2 regions of the Vibrio pomeroyi genome follow, and region 1 is predicted to be linked to the other one. Evidence: predicted binding sites of a transcription regulator. Region 1 holds the regulator's gene; the other holds the start of a gene.
What was found. The regulator MetJ, encoded in region 1, represses methionine synthesis genes. The targets are predictions, from matches to a motif close to TTAGACNTNTANANGTCTAA.
Positions count from the first base shown of each region.

Region 2: the regulator MetJ is predicted to act here: its motif matches at 3,541-3,560, upstream of metE (5-methyltetrahydropteroyltriglutamate--homocysteine S-methyltransferase).

Region 1 is NZ_AP025506.1:3,353,447-3,361,465, reverse strand. It holds gene priA (primosomal protein N') at 1-1,748, opposite strand, end outside; gene rpmE (50S ribosomal protein L31) at 2,093-2,311, shown strand; gene OCV12_RS14905 (malic enzyme-like NAD(P)-binding protein) at 2,645-3,934, shown strand; gene metJ (met regulon transcriptional regulator MetJ) at 4,108-4,428, opposite strand; gene OCV12_RS14895 (O-succinylhomoserine (thiol)-lyase) at 4,637-5,818, shown strand; gene OCV12_RS14890 (bifunctional aspartate kinase/homoserine dehydrogenase II) at 5,821-8,019, shown strand, end outside.
Region 2 is NZ_AP025506.1:2,360,441-2,368,459, forward strand. It holds gene yciA (acyl-CoA thioester hydrolase YciA) at 1-41, shown strand, start outside; gene OCV12_RS10325 (YciI family protein) at 236-532, shown strand; gene OCV12_RS10330 (GspS/AspS pilotin family protein) at 534-929, shown strand; gene metE (5-methyltetrahydropteroyltriglutamate--homocysteine S-methyltransferase) at 1,005-3,350, opposite strand; gene OCV12_RS10340 (LysR substrate-binding domain-containing protein) at 3,632-4,543, shown strand; gene OCV12_RS10345 (DUF4250 domain-containing protein) at 4,683-4,883, opposite strand; gene OCV12_RS10350 (hypothetical protein) at 4,997-5,677, opposite strand; gene OCV12_RS10355 (YgiQ family radical SAM protein) at 5,915-8,019, shown strand, end outside.

The sequences.
Region 1 (8,019 bases):
CCTGCGACCTGAATAAACAACTGAGCAAGACGTTCAGACGCTCGGAAATCACTGCTATACAAAGAGCCATCGACATCCAGTAACGCCACAAGTGTCACGTCAGGGAAGTGGTGACCCTTAGCCAGCATCTGTGTACCAATCAGGATTTGGTATTCACCTTTACGAATCGATTCTAATGCGCTTTCTAAGCTGCCTTTACGGCGGGTGCTGTCGCGGTCAATACGTATGGTTTTGTATTCAGGAAATAGTTGACCAAGCTGCGCTTCAAGCTGTTCAGTACCCACACCTACCGTCACCAAATTAGCAGAACCACAGCCTTGGCAGTTGTGCACAATATGCTGCTGTGAGCCACAGTGGTGGCAACGCATTTCATTACTGTATTGGTGATAGGTGTAGTAGGCATCACAGCGTTTACATTCAGCAGTCCAACCACAGTCGTGACACATCAATGCCGGAGAGAACCCACGACGGTTGAGGAACAACATCACTTGGTTGCCTGCTTTGAGATGTCGTTGCATCTCGGCAATTAATGATGCCGATAAACCACTTTCCAGATATTCGCCTTTCACATCCAACACTTTATTGGTGGTCGGCAGTGCGACACCCGCACGTGAAGTAAGGGTGAGATAACTGTATTTGCCTATCTGAGCATTATGCAGCGTTTCAAAAGCGGGTGTTGCTGAGCCTAACACAACCGGAATCTGTGCTTTGTGCGCACGCATGATCGCGACATCACGAGCGTGGTAGCGCAGGCTGTCTTGCTGTTTATAAGAGGCATCGTGCTCTTCATCAACAATGATGATGCCCAAGTCTGCAAACGGTGTGAACAGAGCGGAACGGGTACCAATCACAATGCCCGCTATCTTATCGCGTGCTGATAACCACGCATTCAGGCGCTCAGAATCGTTTAAACCAGAGTGAATAACCTCAACAGGCACATTAAAGCGTCGCTTAAAGCGATTAATGGTTTGTGGAGTGAGGCCGATTTCAGGTACCAAGACCAATGCCTGTTTACCCTTATCGAGTATCGGCTTGATCATATTCAGGTAGACCTCTGTCTTACCTGAGCCTGTCACACCTTCTAGTAAGAAGCAGCCGAAATCAGTCTGGCTATTGACGGTCGCGATTGCGATGGCTTGTTCTGCATTAAGCTTGGGTTTGTCTTGGTCGTTCTCAAGATCTTCAGGCCAAGGTTGGCGTTTCGGCTTTTTCTCTACCGATTCAATCCAGCCTTTTTCTTCCAACGTCTTAAGTACTGCACTGCCCACTTCTTCATCAATGAACTCTTGATGAGGAACAGGACCGTGCTCAAGCATGTGCATCACTTTGGCTTGTTTGACAGCGCGACCAAAGCCTTGCATCAGCTGATCTCTGCCTGACGGCGTCAATTGCCACTCGACCAGTGTCGCGAAGTCTGCCGCTTTGCCTTTGCGTAACGCACTCGGTAGGGCATTGGCAAAGGTTTCACCAAGCGGGTATTGATAGAACTGACTGCACCACGTTAACAGTGAGTAGACAGATTCCGGCCAAACCGGTTGGTTATCCAATAGCGCTTTAATTGGCTTGAGCTTGTCTAGCTCGAATTCGGATTCGTTAACCAGAGCCGTAACTATTCCAGTTAAGGTTTGTCGTCCAAAAGGCACAGAGACTCGTCCACCAATAATCGGAAATAGGTGGTTTGGAATCTTGTAATCGAACTGCTTGTCGAGTGGAACAGGCAGTGCCACACGGGCAATCATTGGACGCATAAAGGGACGGCTTTATCTGAGTTGACGAGAGCGAACAGTCTAAAGGATAAGGCGGTTAAATTCGAGGAGCAGTTTGAATGAGAGAGGGCAAGCTAACGCACGAAGGCAGCTATCATCCCCAAATTTCAATTAACACTTCTGCTGAAAAAGGAAATAAAGACACAATTGGTGAAAAATGTATCAAATCAGTTGATCCTGCCTTATAGATTCATTACTATACTGCGCCTTAAAGGTATGGCTTCGTCACTCTTTTGTGCGAATGCGGTGTCTTTATTTCTTTTTTAAACTACGTGTGGTGTGCGGCTTAGAATCGTATAGCGACACGGCCTACTTGAGGTTATCCCATGAAAGCTGGAATCCACCCAGAATACAAAGCAGTTACTGCTACTTGTTCTTGCGGCAACACATTTGAGTTCAACTCAACGCTAGCAAAAGAATCAATCCACCTAGACGTATGTGACAAATGTCACCCGTTCTACACTGGTAAGCAACGTATCGTAGATACTGGCGGCCGTGTTGATCGCTTCAACAAGCGTTTCGGTGCTCTTTCTAGCAAGAAGTAATTCTCGCTATTTAGACATAAAAAGGACACTTCGGTGTCCTTTTTTGTTGCCTGCAATTTGTAAAATCACTGACTTCCATCCAAGTATCCATCTCACTTAACGATAAGTTGCCTCTTTATTCTATTGCAGGGCAATTCCTTGCTTATCATTCACCACTAAAATTCCGCACGAAAGTTCAACAAGCGATAGTAATTTCAACTGCTCACTGGTCTTATTAGTAGTGAAATCTCGTTTTTTAATGAGACAGAGGCTTCAACCACCTAGGAACTTTGAAGTACATCCATTAACATGAACAAGATCCCCCAAATAATAATATCCTAGGAACCTACACCTATGTCTGAAGACAGCAGCCAAGCTCAATCCTCTCAAGAATTATCGCCTCAAGAACAATTCCGTCAGCAAGCTCTTGATTATCATGAGTTCCCGATTCCAGGCAAAATTGCCGTAGAACTGACGAAGCCTGCAAACTCTGCAGAAGACCTAGCACTTGCATACAGCCCAGGCGTGGCTGAGCCTGTTCGCGAGATCGCACAGAACGTTGATAACGTCTATAAGTACACAGGTAAAGGCAACATGGTTGCTGTTATCTCTAACGGTACAGCGATTCTTGGCCTAGGTAACCTTGGTCCTATTGCTTCTAAACCAGTAATGGAAGGCAAAGCGCTACTGTTTAAGCGTTTTGCTGGTTTAGATTCTATCGATATTGAAGTAAAACACCGCACAATCGATGAGTTCGTTGATACAGTTGCGAACATTGCAGATACATTCGGCGGTATTAACCTAGAAGACATCAAAGCACCAGACTGTTTTGAGATTGAACGTCGTCTGATTGAGCGTTGTGATGTACCAGTATTCCACGATGACCAACACGGTACAGCGATTGTAACAGCAGCAGGTATGCTGAACGCGATCGAGCTTCAAGGTAAGAAGCTAGAAGAGTGTAAGATCGTTTGTCTAGGTGCTGGCGCAGCAGCGGTTGCATGTATGGAACTACTGATTAAGTGTGGCGCTCAGCGTGAGAAGATCTACATGCTGGACCGTAAAGGTGTGATCCACACTCGTCGTGACGACCTAAACGAATACAAAGAGCTGTTCGCAAACAACACTGATAAGCGCACGCTTGAAGATGTTATCGAAGGCGCTGATCTATTCTTGGGTGTATCGGGTCCTAACCTGCTTCCAGCTGAAGCACTAACGCTGATGGCTGATAAGCCAGTTGTGTTTGCATGTTCAAACCCAGATCCAGAGATCAAGCCAGAGCTTGCTCACGAAGTTCGTTCTGACCTTATCATGGGTACAGGCCGTAGTGATTACCCTAACCAAGTAAACAACGTACTTTGTTTCCCATTCATTTTCCGTGGTGCACTAGATGTGCGTGCAAGCGAAATTAATGACGAAATGAAGTTGGCGGCGGTTAAAGCGATTCGTGAACTGGCGAAAGAAGAAGTTCCGGCTGAAGTACTGGCAGCGGCGGGTGAAACTGCACTGGAATTTGGTAAAGGCTACATCATTCCTAAGCCAATGGATCCACGTCTACTTCCTCGCGTAGCGAAAGCAGTAGCAGAAGCGGCTGTTGAGTCTGGCGTAGCTCGTATCGAGATGCCTGCTAACTATATGGCTTAATAGCTTTTTATAGCTGCTGCTCTATTGAGCGCAAAAGAATAATAAAACCGACTCATCTGAAGTCGGTTTTTTTATGTCTATCATTCACAGCGCAGTCATAAAAACAATGCACGATGTGATCAATAGGGTTCAGCTAGAGCGAATCAATAATGAAGGCAGTGACTGAGTTGTTTTTATTCTTCGTCAAACGCTTCGAACTCGATACCCATCTCTGTCATCAGTTTTTTCACTTCAGCAGGAATATCGTCTGGGCGGTCTTTACGAAGGTCTTCATCCGTTGGTAGTGGTTGGCCTGTGTACGCATGTAGAAAGGCTTCGCACAGTAGCTCACTGTTTGTTGCATGGCGTAGGTTGTTAATCTGGCGGCGAGTGCGCTCGTCAGTTAGAACCTTTAACACTTTTAGAGGGATAGAAACTGTAATTTTCTTTACTTGTTCGCTTTTCTTTCCATGCTCAGCATATGGGCTTATGTATTCACCATTCCAGTCGGCCATTGCGTACCTTCATCACTTTAGTTGTTAGAATAAATTAATAGTGGTGATTTTAGCGGGATTTACCGCCATAAGCAAAGACATATAGACGTCTAGAAGTGTTGACGTCTCACGTTTATGAAAGTAAAGTGAATAACATATATCTAACACAGCCGCAAAATGCCGACAAGCTGCTGTGATTCTCAGACGCAAAACTTGTAAGGAAGCACCTATGAGCAGCCGGAAGCCAGCAACAATCGCAGTACGTACTGGTATCGAGTCAGACACGCAACACCATGCCGTTGTCCCACCAATTTATCTTTCGACTAACTATGGGTTTCCCGCTTTTGGTGAAGTGCCAAAGTACGATTACACCCGTTCTGGTAACCCCAACCGCGGTTTATTAGAAACGGCACTGTTTGAGCTTGAATCGGGCAAAGGCGCGGTGGTCACTAACTGTGGCACCTCGGCGCTAAACTTATGGGTTTCTGCTTTCTTAGGCGGCGATGATCTTATTATCGCACCACACGACTGCTACGGCGGTACTTACCGTCTGTTTAACACTCGCTCACTCAAAGGTGACTTCAAAGTTCTGTTCGTTGATCAATCGGATCAAACGGCACTGGATGCGGCGATCGCGCTTAAGCCAAAGTTGATCTTAATTGAAACACCATCGAATCCTTTGGTTCGTGTGGTTGATATTGCAGAAACTTGTCGTAAAGCGAAAGAGGTTGGTGCTCTGGTTGCTGTCGACAACACGTTTTTGACACCGGTGTTCCAAAAGCCTTTAGAACTGGGTGCGGATTTTGTTATCCACTCAACCACAAAGTACATCAACGGACACTCGGACGTTATTGGTGGCGTTGTTGTCACCAAAACGGAAGAGCACGCTGAAGAGCTAGCGTGGTGGGGTAACTGTATTGGTGCGACCGGCACACCATTTGATAGCTACATGACTCTACGTGGTATTCGTACGCTAGGTGCGCGTATGCGAGTTCACGAAGAGAGTTCACGTGAAATTCTGGCGTCTCTGCAGCAACAAGATCTCGTCGGCACGATTTACCACCCAAGCCTTCCTGAACATCCGGGTCATGATATCGCGAAGAAGCAGCAGTCTGGCTTTGGCTCAATGCTGAGCTTCGAGTTTGCAGGCTCATTCGAGGCGCTTAAGTACTTTGTTGATAAGTTAGAGCTGTTCTCTTTAGCGGAATCTCTGGGTGGTGTGGAAAGCTTAATCTGCCACCCTGCGTCAATGACTCACCGTGCGATGGGCGAAGAAGCACTGGCAGAGGCGGGCGTTTCTCAACAGTTACTGCGTCTTTCTGTTGGTCTTGAAGATGCAGAAGACTTGATTGATGACCTCAAGCAAGCGTTTGAAAAGACACAAGGCTTTATCGCTGAAGGGGAGGGTTAATAATGGCAACCTTTCGCCAGCTACACAAATTTGGTGGCAGCAGCTTAGCGAATCCTGAGTGTTACCAGCGCGTGGTCAACATTCTTAGAGAATACTCATCAGCCACTGACTTGGTCGTGGTATCGGCAGCGGGTAAAACAACCAACCGCTTGATTGAGTTTGTTGAAGCGCTCGACAAAGATGGTCGTATTGCCCATGAATGTTTGCAAGCACTTCGTCAGTTCCAACTTGAGCTGATTGAAGCACTGCTTGAAGGTGAGTCTGCGGCTCAGCTAACGGCCACCATTCAACAAGAATTTACCGCTTTGGGTGAGCTAACGGCTCCTCTAAGCGAAGCGCAAAAAGCACAAGTGCTAGGACACGGTGAAGTTTGGTCTTCACGTCTATTAGCTGCTTTGTTGTGTCAACATGATTTACAAGCGGTTGCTCAAGATGCACGTGCCTTTTTGCGTGCAGAAGTGGGCGCTCAACCTGAAGTTGACCGCGCACGCTCTTACCCTCTGATTAAAGAAGCTTTGGCGCAGCATGCACATTGCCGCGTGGTGATTACTGGCTTTATGGCTCAAAACACTGAGGGTGAAACGGTTCTACTCGGCCGTAACGGCTCGGATTACTCTGCAACTGTGATTGGAGCATTGGCTGAGGTTGAACGCGTAACGATTTGGAGTGACGTAGCTGGTGTATACAGCGCAGACCCTCGTTTGGTCTCGGATGCGTGTTTATTGCCTCTGCTTCGTCTTGATGAAGCGAGTGAATTAGCTCGTTTAGCGGCTCCAGTGCTTCACAGTCGAACGCTACAGCCTGTGGCTCAAAGTGCTATGGACTTAAGTTTACGCTGCAGCTATCAGCCTGAGGCGGGCTCTACACAGATAGAGCGTGTATTGGCATCGGGTCGTGGCGCAAAAATTATCACATCTTTGGATGAAGTGCTTATCGTGCAGCTGACCTTTGGTCATGGGCATGACTTTGACCGTCTAGAGAGTGAAGTGCTTGAAGGGCTTAAGCGTGCTCAACTCGAGCCGCTTGCTTATGAGCTTGAACCGGATCAGCACTGTTTGCGCCTTGCTTACACAGAAGAGATCGCTGGTGGCGCTTTAGAATATCTACAAGATCACGCGATTGAAGCTGAGATTAAGCTTAAAGAGGGTTTCTCTTTGATTGCTGCCGTGGGTGCTGGCGTGACTAAGAACCCGAACCACTGTTACGGTTTCTACCAACAACTTAAGAGCTCGCCGGTTGAATTCATCTCAGAAGCTAACTCTGGCTTGAGCTTAGTGGCAGTGATTCGCAAGAGTGAAACATCAAGCCTAGTGAAAGGTATTCACTCTCAACTATTCCAAGCGCAGAAGCGTGTTGCGATTGCTTTATGTGGCAAGGGCAATATTGGTTCAAGCTGGTTAAGCCTGTTTGCTGAGCAAAAAGCGGAACTTGAAAAGCGTCGTGGAATGAACTTTGAATTAGTAGCCGTGGTTGATAGCCAAACCTATTGGTTCGATGACCAAGGCATAGATGCGACTTCGGTAGGTAAGCGCTTTGACGACGAAGCGATTGCCAACAATGGTAACGACTGGTTAGAGCGTTTAGGCTCTATTCAAGGTTATGACGAAGCAGTGGTTCTCGATGTGACTGCGAGCCCTGTACTTGCGGCAAAATATCTGCAAATCGCGCAACAAGGCATTCACCTGATTTCGGCGAACAAGGTGGCAGGCTCTGCATCAAGCGAGTACTACCATCAGGTACAAGATGCCTTCGCGAAGATCAGCCGTCATTGGTTGTACAACGCGACTGTCGGTGCCGGCTTACCGATTAACCACACGGTACGTGACTTACGTGAAAGTGGCGATGACATTATTGCGTTGTCTGGCATTTTCTCGGGCACGCTGTCTTGGTTGTTCCAACAGTTTGATGGCACCGTGCCGTTCAGCGAGTTGGTTGACTTAGCATGGCAACAAGGCCTGACTGAACCTGACCCTCGTGCTGACCTAGATGGTTCAGACGTGATGCGTAAGCTGGTGATTCTGGCGCGTGAATCGGGTTTAGACATCGAGCCTGAAAACGTAAAAGTGGAATCATTGGTACCTGAAGAGTTGCAAGATCTGTCGGTAGATGACTTCTTTGATAAGGCTTCTGTGTTAAGCGAAGAGTTGGCTGAGCGTTTAGAGAAAGCGCACTCTCAACAGAAGGTACTGCGTTACGTAGCG
Region 2 (8,019 bases), 990 kb from region 1:
CTGTTGATGAAAGTGGCAAGCCTCGCCCTATCAACAAATAGTACTTTTCACTAAGTCATACACGTCAGTGGTCTTTAGTTTCAGCAAATGAAATCGCTAAAGACCATACTGCTCTCTCGCACCATTTCACAATTTCTTATCATTAGCCCTTCCAATACCAATTAGTTCGCGTAAATTAGCAAGATAGCGAATTTAAACGCCCCAATTCAGTGAAGTAAAATAAGGATATCTCAATATGTGGTACGTGATTTTTTCTCAAGACGTCGAAAATTCATTAGAAAAGCGCCTAAGTGTTCGCCCACAACATCTAGAACGCCTACAAACACTTCACGATGAAGGCCGACTTTTGACAGCAGGTCCAATGCCAGCTATTGATTCGGATAACCCTGGCGAAGCGGGTTTCACAGGTTCTACTGTGATTGCTGAGTTTAACTCTTTAGAAGACGCACAGGCATGGGCAGACGCGGACCCGTATATCGAAGCTGGTGTCTACCAAAATGTCATCGTAAAACCATTCAAGAAAGTATTTTAACGTGAAAAAATGGATTATTGGCTCACTGGCGATGGCTCTGCTTGCAGGCTGTGCTTCAAGTGAGCAAGACCAACAAAGACAACTCGAGATGATGGCGCAGCACCGTGCTGGCGTTTTATCTGCAGGCCTACCGATTGAGTATGGCCCGTTGTCGGTCATGCGAGTACTCGCAAAAAACACCGTGATTGAAATCATGATGATCTACAACCAAGATGCTAAAGGTGCGAAGCCTTTAAACCAAGTTGTCGATATGAGTGTGAACAGCTACTGCACTAACTCAGAAGTAAGAGCAAACCTAGACATGGGCTTGGCTTACAACATCAAGATTCGCAACACACGCGGACAATTGATGGTTGAGAAGCTGATCAGCAAAGATACTTGCCAGAGCAGCAGCTAGATTCGAACATATATAAACGTCAAAGCCTCGCAGTCGCGAGGCTTTTTGTTTTGAGTCATCTAGCTCTAATGATAGTTAAGCTTCTGCTGACTCCCACTCTTTACGCAACTCCTTAGTCGCAGAGACTAAATTAGTCAGTGCTGCTTCTGTTTCTGCCCAATTGCGAGTCTTCAGGCCACAATCTGGGTTTGCCCATAAGCGTTCTGCCGGAATTTTCTCCGCTGCTTTCTTCAACAGACCAATGATCCACTCTTGCGATGGAATGTTTGGCGAGTGAATATCGTAAACACCTGGGCCAATCGCATTCGGGTAATTGAACTCTTCAAACGCTTTAAGCAGTTCCATGTTCGAACGAGAAGTCTCAATGGTAATCACGTCGGCGTCTAGTGCAGCCACTGAATCAATGATTTCGTTGAATTCGCTGTAACACATGTGAGTATGAATCTGCGTCTCTGGCTTAGCACTCGCGGCTGAGATCTTAAAGGCATCTACCGCCCACTCTAAGTATTCTGCGTGGTCGCGTTTTTTCAGAGGCAAACCTTCACGAATCGCTGGTTCATCAATCTGAATAATGTTGATTCCCGCATCTTGTAGGTCAGACACTTCATCACGCAGCGCAAATGCCAATTGGTTAGCGATCTCTTTACGTGAGATATCTTCACGTGGGAACGTCCAACACAAGATAGTGACAGGACCAGTAAGCATGCCTTTCATTTGTTTAGAAGTTAGAGATTGTGCGTAGGTCGACCACTCCACCGTCATCGGTTTTTCGCGCTCGATATCTGCCACCACAATCGCAGGTTTCACGCAGCGAGAACCATAGCTTTGCACCCAACCAAATTTGGTGGTTTGAAAGCCTGCTAGATTCTCAGCAAAATATTCCACCATATCGTTACGTTCCGCTTCGCCATGCACCAACACATCTAAGTCGAGTGCTTCTTGGCGTTTCACCGCATCCGCGATGTGACCTTTTAATGCGGTGGTGTATTCCGCTTCGCTCAACTTTCCTGTGCGATAAGCGCTACGTTGAACACGGATCTCGCCAGTCTGTGGGAACGAACCAATGGTTGTGGTCGGCAGTAAAGGTAAACCTAAAACCTCAGATTGGTGTGCAGCGCGTTCTGCATAAGGTGCACTGCGCTCCGCTAATGCTTTGGTAATAGTATTAATACGAGCCTGTACCTGCCGCTTATTTACGTGAGTCGCGCTCTTGCGGGCAACAATCGGCTGGCTATAAGTCTCACACGCTAAAATGGCATTTTGATCGCCGTCTAGCGCCGCACCCAATAAGCTAACCTCTGTGACTTTCTGTTTCGCGAAAGCAAACCAGCTTTTCACTTCATCGCTAAGCGAATCTTCCAACTCTAAGTCAACAGGGCTGTGCAGCAGCGAACATGAACTCGCCACCCAAAGCTTATCGCCTAGCTTCTCTTTCACAGGTTGCAGTTTCGCTAGCTGGGTAGCCAAGTCTGCTCGCCAAACATTGCGTCCGTTGATGACACCAGCAGACAGTACCCACTCGTCCGGTAGTTTACTCACGACTTCATCGAGCTGTTGTGGCGCAGCGGTTAAATCAATATGTAAGCCATTCACTGGCAGTTTGACGATTTTGTCTAAGGTGTCCGTCACCGAATCAAAGTAAGTGGTCAATAGTAGCTTCACATCACCTTGAATTACTTGATAAGCCAATTTGAATGAATCGGCCCACTGCTTTTCAAGCTCAAGCGACAGAATAGGTTCGTCGATTTGCACCCACTCAACACCCAGTTTGGCAAGCTTAGCTAAAATCGCTTGGTAGGCAGTCAGCAAGCGCGGCAACAAGGCTAAGCGATCAAAGCCCTCTTCTACTTCCTTACCCAAGTACAAGTAAGACAACGGACCAAGAAGGACTGGTTTAACCTTATGTCCAGCTTGAATGGCTTCATTCACCTCATCAAACAGTTGCGGCCAGCTCACTTCAAACGAATCATCTTTACTGAATTCTGGAACAATGTAGTGATAGTTAGTATTGAACCACTTGGTCATGTCAGATGCAGCAGCACCGTCTTGAGCGCTTTCTGAACCATGCTTCCCACCACAACAAGTAGCTTCAACTTGTGATTGCCCACGTCCCACTCGGAACAAGGTATCTAAGTCTGGGAAGGCTTTTTCTTCTTCAGATCCACCAGCGTGGCGTTGTGGCACATGACCTAAAAGCAAAGTCGTAGTTAACACATGGTCGTACCATGCGAAGTCACCCGCAGTTGCAAAGCTTAGATTCGCGTCGGCTTGTACATTCCAGTTACGATTTCTCAGTTCGCTGCCGAGCTGCTTAAGTTGTGATTGGTCAATATCACCACGCCAGTACTTCTCTAATGTGAATTTGAGTTCGCGTTTTTCACCGATGCGTGGGTAGCCAAGAATATGCGTTGTCGTAGTCATGAACCTGTTCCTTATTCAATAATTGTTAGTATCTTTTCAGACCACCTGTTGAAAATTTCGCTTTTTCAAAAAGGCGTCTGGATGGCTAAACTATCCACCCAATCTGAATAATGAACAACGTCCAAATATTCATCTTGTTTATTAAAAATATTCATCTTGAATAAACCAAAGATGAGGTAATTAAATCCATCTGGACATCTAGACGTTTACAAATGATAAAAAACCCCGTAGGGTGATTATTAAGAAATATTGAATTGGCTTAGGGAATATGAGGAATACTCATGATAGAGCTTAAACACCTTCGAACATTGACTACCTTGAGAGACAGCGGCTCACTGACAGCAACCGCAACCTCTCTTCATTTGACGCAGTCGGCGCTTTCTCACCAATTGAAAGACCTTGAGGCGCGTATTGGCGGTCAGCTTTTCCTACGTAAAACTAGGCCAGTTAAGTTCACTTCTGAAGGTGAGATTTTGCTTAAGCTCGCCGATGAGATACAGCCAAGAATCGCTAAAGCAGAGAACGAACTCGCAAGCCTGAAAGAGGATGTGAATGGTCGTTTACACATGGCGATCGAGTGTCACTCATGCTTCCAATGGTTAATGCCCGCTTTGAAGGAGTACCAAGTTGCTTGGCCAAGCGTGACATTAGATTTTTCATCGGGCTTTGGTTTTGAGCCTCTACCCGCATTAATGGCTGGTGAATTAGACTTGGTGATCACCTCCGACATTCAGCCACGTTCAGAGGTTCACTATGAGCCACTTTTCGATTTCGAGATGCGTTTGATCACTGCAATTAACTCGCCTTTGGCCGACAAACCAAGCATTGATCCGCAAGATCTTAGCGATCTCACTATGCTCTCCTACCCTGTTCAAAAGCAGCGCTTGGATGTGGTGAAGCACTTTTTACAACCTGCAGGCATTGAACCGAAGAAATGGAAACAGGCAGACAACACATTGATGTTGGTACAAATGGTATCGGCAGGATTAGGTGTCGCGGCATTGCCAAATTGGGCGATCAGTGAGTTTTCAAGACAGGGCTTAATCGCCAGTAAACCTTTAGGTAAAGGGCTTTCAAGAAGACTGTTTGCAGCGGTAAGAAACTCAGAAAAAGACAAGCGCTACCTGCAAGCATTCTTTAGTACGGCAAGGCAACAGAGTAAGAGTCACCTTGATGGTATTGAGGTCGTTTAACGATAACCATCATCAGCTAGCTCCTCTTACACCAAGCACAAGAGACAACCGTCAGAAACAAAAAAAGTCACAGATAATCTGTGACTTTTTAGTTTCAGTACCGATAATTTTCGATATCTGTTGATTCGCGAAAAATAGACTATCTTGCGTAAGATTTAAACTGGTTAGTCAGTGGGTCGTATTGATAGCCAAGCATATCCAGCTTACCGACGACACTTTCTATATCCATCTCATACATGCTAATGAGCTCTTCAAAACTGTCGCACTCTAAGCGCAGTTTCTCGTTCACGATTCCCAGCAAGATAATGCTATCCAGACTTTTGACGTTGCTTAAATCCATCTCGTACTCCTTACGAACACACTAACTAGAATTAAGTTTAGAACGCTTACCAAGGTCACGCTAAAAAACAGATCACACTTCTTAAATCAGATACGTGGTTACCATACCCAAAGTTACATTGCCCAAACTGGCGTTAAACCAACAGCGGCCGCTAATAACATCAGCAATGAAACTGTCAGTTGAAGCTTTTCAGGTGTCTTAACAAACAATAGATGCCAACACCACACTACGATAGAAGAGATCAACAAAGCGAAGCTAAATAGTAACGTGGAAATTACTGGCTCTAACTGAGCTTCAGAGAGTGAGTAAACGTTCACGACTGTCGCCAGTACCACCAGCATCCCCGTCAATACACCCACCACAGGCAAAACACGGTGGAATGCTTGCAAACGCGTTCTTGCGATCGTCAGCAGTAAATGGCCAAACGCAGCGCCTAACAATACCACCAACAGCAGAGTTGTAATGATGCCGACTGTGGTTGCTTGCTCAGTCGCTTGAATAGCAACGTACGACAATGCCAAACCACACGCCAAATACATAACCCAAATAGGGCCAGAATCACGTGTCTTTTTGGTTTGAACTTGAGAATAGAAATAAAAGATTGCGAACACGACCAGAAAGGCTTCAATTTTCACTGAAGCAACCGCTAGCCAAAGCACGCCAATTGCAGGCAACATCTTGTGAATACGGCCACGTTGTCCCGGGCAAATATCCCCTTTCACCAAGATGAGGGTTAAGATCAGTTGGGCTCCTAAAAGCATTGGAGCAAATTGTACTAATAACGTTTCGACCATTGTGGATCTACTTCTTCAGACTTATTTTCGCGAATAATATCAAAAACTGCTGCGAACACTAATCAAAATCACAAATTAGCGACGTTATTCAAGGCTTCAACTATGCTGTTGTATGGCTCTTTTGCTGCTTTTAAAAGCGATATAGCGAAAGACACCAGAACTAACAGGGGCATGTTCTACTGGCTAGTCAGGGCGCATGCCGCTATAATTCCCGCCTCAAAAATCAGAGGTCGAAATATGTACAGCGATATCACTCCTATTCACGAACACAAAAAATACTGGGCCGAGTGCTACGGAACTGCACCCTTTTTGCCTACCAGTAGAAAGGAGATGGATGCTCTTGGATGGGATAGCTGTGACATTATTATTGTAACTGGTGACGCGTATGTCGATCACCCGAGCTTTGGTATGGCTATCATTGGCCGTCTTCTTGAAGCTCAAGGTTTCCGCGTGGGCATTATTGCTCAACCTAAGTGGGACAATAAAGATGCCTTCATGAAGCTAGGTAAACCTAACCTATTCTTCGGCATCACAGCGGGTAACATGGACTCCATGATCAACCGCTACACCTCTGATCGCAAATTACGTCACGATGATGCTTACACGCCAAATAACGAAGGTGGTAAGCGCCCTGACCGTGCAACTCTGGTTTATTCTCAGCGTTGTCGCGAAGCCTACAAAGGTACACCAATCGTACTTGGTGGTATTGAAGCGAGCTTGCGTCGTGTTGCGCACTACGACTACTGGTCGGATAAAGTTCGTCGCTCTGTATTGTTTGATGCGAAAGCAGACATCCTTCTTTTTGGTAACGCTGAGCGTGCATTGGTTGAAGTAGCACACCGCATTGCTGATGGCGAAGACATGTCAACGCTGACAGACATTCGTGGTACGGCAATCAACCTTGCTGCAGCGCCTGAAGGCTTCAAAATCATAGACTCTTCTCGTATCGAAAAGCCGAACAAAGCTTACGTGCCGGTAAACCCGTACGAAGTGGAAACGCAATGTGATACTAAGAAAGATGAGAAAGAAGAAGTAAAAGCGCAGCCGATTACGATTCGCCCTTCTCGTCACGATGCAAAAACAACAGCCGTTCGTATCCCAGGTTACGAAAAGCTAAACAACGACCGTATTCTTTACGCTCACGCTAGCCGTATCTTGCACCTTGAGACAAACCCGTATTCAGGTCGTGCTTTGATTCAACGTCACGGTGACCGTGAACTTTGGGTTAACCAAGCACCAATTCCATTGACGACTGAAGAGATGGATTACGTGTTTGGCCTTGCTTACAAGCGTGTTCCTCACCCTATGTACGGCAAAGCGAAGATTCCTGCATACGACATGATCAAAACCTCGGTGAACATCATGCGTGGTTGCTTTGGTGGCTGTTCTTTCTGTTCAATCACAGAGCACGAAGGTCGTATCATTCAGAACCGTTCGAAAGAATCTATCTTGGATGAGATCGAAGACATTAAAGATAAAGTACCTGGCTTTACCGGTACGATTTCTGACTTGGGTGGTCCAACGGCAAACATGTACCGTTTGGGTTGTTCAGATCCGAAAGCAGAAATTAACTGTCGTCGTCCATCATGTGTGTTCCCTAAGATCTGTGAGAAGCTGAACACAGACCACCAACACACGATTGACCTGTACCGCTCTGCGAGAAAAGTACCGGGCGTTAAGAAGATCATGATCGCGTCTGGTGTTCGTTACGACTTGGCGATTGAATCTCCAGAATACGTACGTGAGCTTGTAACGCACCACGTAGGTGGCTACTTGAAGATTGCTCCTGAGCATACTGAAAAAGGCCCTCTGGATCTGATGATGAAACCGGGCATGGGCACTTACGATCGTTTCAAAGAGATGTTCGAGAAGTACAGCGCTGAAGCCGGTAAGAAGCAGTATCTGATTCCTTATTTCATCTCAGCTCACCCGGGCACAGAAGATGAAGACATGCTTAACCTTGCGTTGTGGCTTAAAAAGCACAACTACGAGTGTGACCAAGTACAGAACTTCTACCCATCACCAATGTGTAATGCAACGTCGATGTACTACTCAGAGACGAACCCTCTGAAGCGTGTGAAATATAAAAAGCGTGAAGATGTGCCAGTGCCTAAAGGTGACCGTCAACGTCGTCTGCATAAAGCACTGCTTCGTTACCACGATCCAGAAAACTGGAAGATCATCCGTGAAGCGCTAATCGATATGGGTAAGAAACACCTTATCGGTGACAAGCCGGGCTGTTTGATTCCAGAAGAAGACTTTGATGCACAAACACCTGCACAACGTCGTAAGTCTGGTCGTCACGGTTCACAACGTTTTGCAACGAAGCACAGTAAATCTCA